Regions from separate parts of the Paenibacillus sp. FSL H8-0168 genome, predicted to be linked through region 2. Evidence: riboswitches for the same ligand, from Rfam matches in the RefSeq annotation. Region 2 holds a riboswitch; the other holds the start of a gene.
What was found. Region 2 has a riboswitch for cobalamin ahead of MHI21_RS24865 (ABC transporter substrate-binding protein). Riboswitches for the same ligand answer to the same signal wherever they lie in the genome.
Positions count from the first base shown of each region.

Region 1: it holds a riboswitch for cobalamin, as region 2 does, so the genes downstream of both, cobJ (precorrin-3B C(17)-methyltransferase) here and MHI21_RS24865 (ABC transporter substrate-binding protein) in region 2, are expected to answer to the same signal.

Region 1 covers NZ_CP151948.1:5,383,911-5,387,076, reverse strand. Annotated here, with positions in the region: gene MHI21_RS23830 (uroporphyrinogen-III synthase) at 1-459, shown strand, start outside; gene MHI21_RS23825 (TIGR00730 family Rossman fold protein) at 788-1,342, shown strand; cobalamin riboswitch at 1,399-1,586, shown strand; gene cobJ (precorrin-3B C(17)-methyltransferase) at 1,895-3,166, shown strand, end outside.
Region 2 covers NZ_CP151948.1:5,614,699-5,617,864, reverse strand. Annotated here, with positions in the region: gene MHI21_RS24870 (nucleobase:cation symporter-2 family protein) at 1-235, shown strand, start outside; cobalamin riboswitch at 989-1,193, shown strand; gene MHI21_RS24865 (ABC transporter substrate-binding protein) at 1,410-2,990, shown strand; gene nikB (nickel ABC transporter permease) at 3,006-3,166, shown strand, end outside.

The sequences.
Region 1 (3,166 bases), 230 kb from region 2:
CCATACGATCTGAAGGGGAAGGAAGTACTGTTGCAACTGCATGGCGATCCAGCTCCACGGTTGGTAAAGTGGCTGGATGAGCAGGGGGCAGTGACCCGCCAGGTACTTCCTTATAAGCATATCCCACCTGAGGAAGCAAAATTGCAGGCGTTACTGGAGGATGTTATCCATCGTAATGTTGATGCTGTTACGTTTACAAGTGGTCCGCAAATCCGATTTTTGGCCCAATATGCCAGAGAGCAAAATCGAATCGAGGAGTTACTGGAAGCTTTTCGTGAGGATGTGATTGCTGTATCAGTAGGGAAGGTGACTGCACAGTCCATTGTGGAAGAAGGGATTGATCGAGTCGTGTTTCCAACCGAAGAGCGCATGGGCGCGATGATGGTGGAGCTGGGCAAATATTTTGAACATAACGATTCGGTGCATGGCTGTGGTCTGAAGATCGTGAATGGTCATTGAAATGAGATAGAAATTATAAATGCAGTATGCTAAAAAATGAACTTATATTTTGGGATACAGAGTAAAATAAAGATAAGGGCCTACGAGGTCTTTATCTTTTTTTGTTGGACATGCATCGACAAAGATTTTTGTTATAGCGAAAATATTTATCTAATATAATGAATAAGTTTCGATGCATGATACTTGAGCATTTTGCATAAATCCCAAGAGCGTTTTCAAATAAGCAATATATAGATCGAAGCGCTCTAGTTCGTCTATATATTGTACTTATGAGCGTTGGGGATCGAATTATGCTAAATGCTGACTTAGGACAGGAGCTGAGACGTTAATGAATTCTATTTGCGTATTTGCCGGGTCCAGACCTGGACATTCATCGGTATATGTTGAGGCTGCAGGCAAGCTGGGGGAAGCCATGGCTCGCCATCATATCCGTCTGATCTATGGTGGATCTAGCAGGGGGCTGATGGGAGAGGTGGCGGATGGAATGCTGGCGGGTGACGGTCAGGTCACTGGCATTATGCCCACCCTATTATTTGATGCAGAGATCATTCATCGGGGAGTTACCGAATTTATTGAGGTAGCAAGCATGCATGAGCGTAAAGCGGCAATGAGCGAGATGGCCGATGCGTTTATTGCCCTTCCGGGTGGCTTGGGAACCTTTGAGGAGCTGTTCGAGGTATTGTGCTGGGCGCAAATCGGCATTCATCGCAAGCCGATTGGGCTGCTGAATGTGAATGGATATTTTGACCCGTTAGTAGAAATGGTACGTCATAGCGTGCAAGAAGGGTTTACCGGGGCTGAGCATCCAGCGTTATTAAGTATCTCTGCGGACCCGGACGAATTGCTACATATGTTAAAAAATAAAGCAGAGAACTTGAAATAAAGCGTTTTTCGTGCTTGCACAACTGATTGAGGCAAGGTTATGATAAGACCCATAATCAAATAGCGGACAGACAAGGTGCCTTTGCGGTTGAGCAAAGGGTAACAGGGAATCGGGTGCAAATCCCGAGCGGTCCCGCCACTGTAAGGAAGAGGATTTTTTTAAATGGTCACTCGTGAAAAACGGGGAAGACAAAAGAATCTGTTGATGCCAAGCCAGGAGACCTACCTTGATCTGTATGCACCGTTAACCTTCGCGGAGAGGATGGGTGTACGAAATCAGGAAATCAGGCACACGTTGCTTTTTCCATGTTGGTTAGAGGTTTGCGTGGATATGAACGTGCAGCAGCGTTTAAGCGTAAACAGACAGGTGGAAAACAACGGCAGGTTGGAGGAAGACAAATATGTCTTCTTACGCTGTTTGTTCGTCTGATGAGAGATGCGTACATAGAAACCCCATCCGGGCAGGATGGGGTTTTTTTGAGTTACACGATGTGCATAAATCATTGAAATAGATAGCATAGCTGCCCTGAAAAGGATGAATAGGAGGAGCACGATGAGCCCATTAGGAAAATTGCTGGTGATTGGATTTGGACCAGGAGATATGGAACATATCACAAAACGGGCGCTGGATGCGCTGGCCGAAAGTGAGGTCATTATCGGCTACAATACCTACGTTGATTTGATCCGTCCGTTGTTGAACGGACAGGAGATTGTACGCACAGGAATGACAGAGGAAGTGAGCCGTGCGCAGGAGGCGGTTCGCCAAGCAGAGATGGGCAAGAAGGTAGCTGTCATTTCCAGTGGAGATGCGGGAGTCTATGGTATGGCAGGGCTGGTGTACGAAGTGCTGATGCAAAAAGGCTGGCGACGCGAGGACGGGGTTGAGGTAGAAGTCGTGCCAGGGATCTCGGCTATTCAGTCCTGTGCTTCACTGTTGGGGGCGCCAGTTATGCATGATGCTTGCACGATCAGTCTGAGTGATCATCTGACCCCCTGGGAAACGATTGTGAAGCGTGTAGAAGCAGCGGCTTCGGCCGATTTTGTGATTGCATTATACAACCCGCGCAGTGGTCGGCGTACCCGCCAGATTGTGGAGACGCAGTCCATTTTGCTGCGTTACCGCGATCCGCAAACTCCAGTCGGGTTGGTGAAAAGTGCTTATCGTGAACGTCAGCAAGTTATTGTAACGACGCTGGAAGATATGCTGAACCATGATATTGGGATGCTGACGACTGTAATCATCGGCAATTCCTCGACGACGGTGTATGACGGCTTGATCGTGACTCCGCGCGGATATCAGCGCAAATACACATTAGATGCGACCGAGCAAGCGCTCAAGCCGCATCAGCGTCTCCGTACGGAAGCAGAGCCGTGGTCGCTGGGCGCGCAAGAGGATACACCGCAGGCAGGTGCAGCCCCGACTACGCCCGCTGGACCCTCCGCGAGCGGCGCTGCGGTTGCGACGCAGGCACGCCCGCAAGCGATGGCTGCCGTGCAGGCAACGGCCGCTGTGCAAACCGGCGCAGCCCCGGCATCGCTGGCGGCAGAGGCACTAAGCCGCCTCGCTGTCGGCGGCAAGCTGCCTGGCGAAGCCAACGCTCGCTGGAGCGGGCAAGCGCCTGCTACCGAGAGCACCGCCAGAACGTCAGCGGTGGCCGGAGCGGGGGCCGCGTCCGGGATGGCGACAGGCGGCTTTGGCAAGCCTGCGCTATTTGAGGTGGGCGTTTCCCCGGGTGTGGGAAACAAGAAGTTCACCGCTCGCCAGATGGCGCTGCTCGCCGAGGTAGCGGGTGATGACGGCGAGCTGGAATACACGCCAGATCAT
Region 2 (3,166 bases):
GGATCTGCGGAAGGAAAGCAATCTGCTGATCGCAGCATGCAGTATTGCCGTGGGCCTAGGCTCTGCCGTTCTGCCACAAATGTTCGACCAGCTGCCGAGCTTTGCTAAAATGCTGCTGCAAAATGGTATCGTTTCGGGCTCGATTACAGCGATTGTCTTGAACATCGTTTTGACGAGAAAACAGGGCGAATCGGTCAAAAGCGTGACGGTTCAGGAGGTTCCACAGAAGGTTTGATGATTAGGAATAAATAAAGATAGCCGGAGAGAGGACGTATGCCTCTTTTCCGGCTTTTTGGCATGGGGTTATCCAGATAGTAGATACCCTTGCCGTCTGGGGACATATAGATGAAGCTGCGGGATGAAATGGGTAGCTCTAATTTGGTGTGTTTTCCAGTTTATACGCTAGAAGAATTTGCTAGAGTGGTAGGAAGAGGCATGATATAATCTAAATTATGGATTTTGAATAGTGGTGGATGTTTTCGGACCACGGTGCAGCTTCCCGAAAGGGGGTGAAGCCGATGGTCAACCTTGTGTCGTGCTACGGTGTGTTGCGTTGGATGGTTACTTTACTAAGCCTGGTGTTTAGTATTCGTAAACTTTATCGCTGGCTACGTCGGAAATTTCGGAACAAGCGAAAACCCACCGCGTAATTAGGTTAGGCGCCTAACGGTGGGTTTCGTTTGCATTAACATTTAGTTGTGCAGCGCGCCGTGGTGGTGATCCACAGCCTTTCAAGTCCTAAGAGTCTTTGCCGTTGGCGCGGCGAAGGCTCTTTTTAGTATACGGACACGGTGGTTTACTCTATACCTAATTTTAACACTTCAATTGCGTGCACGCAATTGAAGGTTATGTCTTGTTTCTTCCTTATCGTTCAAATTTAAACTATTGTGCAGCATTTATTGACAAGCCCGTGACAACAAAATAAGATCGTAATGGAAAGAAATAAAGGAAGAAAACAGGTGTGAGCCGGACGACTCTATGTACGGGGTTTTGTTAAGACCATGTGGATAGTTGTTGAGCGTGTTCACTTAAAAGGGAAGTTCGGTTGATTCCGACACGGGCCCGCCACTGTATACAGGCATCAGCAGGATACTGCTGGAGCTTTCAGAACAGCCACTGGAACTGTGAAGAACCGGGAAGGCCTGAAAGATACGCCTGGAGTCAGGAGACCTGCCTGTTTTGACATCACTGTCAGACCCACGGGATGCTGGGGAGGTGGTTAGGCGTGCTGCATACGGAATGTCTGAAACCGATCTGATCCCTTCTATGTTTTTGGAGTTGGCTTCGAGGTGTGTTTTGACATTTTATAATGAAAGCATTTCTGACTGCTGATCAAGTGGTCCGGAATGCTTTTTTCGCGTTTTGCATTAGGTTTATATGATTTTACAAGATAGAGGGGGATTCATCGAATGATTAGCAATCATAGCAGGCGCTCATGGTTGATATGTACAGGGGTGATGCTGTTACTGGCAGTTATGGCTCTTTCGGGATGTACTAGCAATAAGACGTCGAATAGCTCCGGCAAAGATGAGAACGCGTCAGCACAACAAACAGCGACAGGTAAAAAGCTGGTAATGGCGTATACATGGAAACCGTCAGGTGTTGACCCGCACGGAGATAATAGCTGGGATGTGATGCGATCCGGTGCAGGTGAGACACTGGTACGTTTGAATGAAAAGCTGGAGCCTGTGGCTTGGCTGGCAAAGGAGTGGAAGCAGGATAGTCCTACAGTTTGGACGTTCAGCTTGAAGGATAAAGTCACTTTTCATAATGGAAAGAGTATGGATGCAGCAAGTGTAAAAGCATCTTTGCTACGCTCTATCGAGAAAAGCCATCTGGCGAAGGATTTACTGAATGTGAAGTCCATTGATGTAAGCGGCCCGCTGGCCTTAAAGATCACGACAAACCAGCCGAATGCGGCGTTGGTGTCCAATCTAGCTGATCCATCGACGATTGTACTGGATGTGGCATCGATGAAAGATGAGCAGAGTTACCCAGCGATGACAGGCGCCTTTAAAATTAAAGCGTTCAGCAAGGACCAATCCTTGGTCGTAGAGCGTTATGACGGATACTGGGGCGAGAAGGCCCGATTGGCTGAGGCGACAATGAAGTTCATTACGGACGGGAATTCGCGCCTGATGGCGCTGCAATCCGGCGAGGTGGACGTAGCGACGGATATTCCAGTTGATAACGCAGAGGTACTGAAAAAGAACGACAAGCTACAAGTGCTGTCGGCTCCCTCCTTGCGCACCCATATGCTCGTGTACAATATGGAATCCCCAGTATTCAAGGATGCGGCGAACCGTAAGGTGGTGGACAGCCTGATTCCACGCACATCGATTGTGAGCGCCGTCATGAGGGGCTTCGGTACGGAAGCAAGCAGTCCGTTCCCGAGCATTCTTCCCTTCGGTAAAGTTGAGCGTAAAGCGCTGGACGGAACGGCGGATCAGCTGTTAACGAAGGATGGCTGGCAGAAGGACGCCCAAGGGACATGGACTAAGCAAGGCAAGCCGTTCGAGGTTACGCTGCTGACTTTTCCTCAGCGTCCGGAACTCTCTGTTATGGCTGAGGTCATCCAAAGCCAATTGCTAAAAGAGGGAATCCAGGTCAAGATTCGCAAGGTGGAAAATATCGACGAGGCGTTGACCAAAAACGATTGGGATTTTGCTATGTACAGTATGCTTACTGCTCATACAGGAGAGCCGCAATATTTTATGGACATGTTTTATTCTTCGAAAAGCGAAGCCAATGTAAGCCGTTATAGTTCCAAACCGCTAGAGAGTATTCTTAACAGCTTGAAGCTGGCGAAGGATACAGCGCAGCGTAATGCCGTGACACTACAAGCGCTGGATATCATCAATACGGATTTGCCACAGTCGTTCATTGTGCATCCTGACAATGTGTTTGGTGTGAAAAAAGGGGTAGAGGGTTTTACACCCCATCCGATCGAGTATTACTACATTACAGCGCAATCCGATATTGCGGAATAACGAGCGGCGTATCCTATGATTCGTTTTATACTGGAACGTGTGGCGCAGCTGCTCATCATTGTATTCGTTGTATCCACGCTGACTTTTGTACTGATGCGCCTGGCTCCTGGAGACCCTGCTACCATTTTGCTCACCGCGCATAATGTCCCTGCCTCTGAGGAAGCGTTGACGACGCT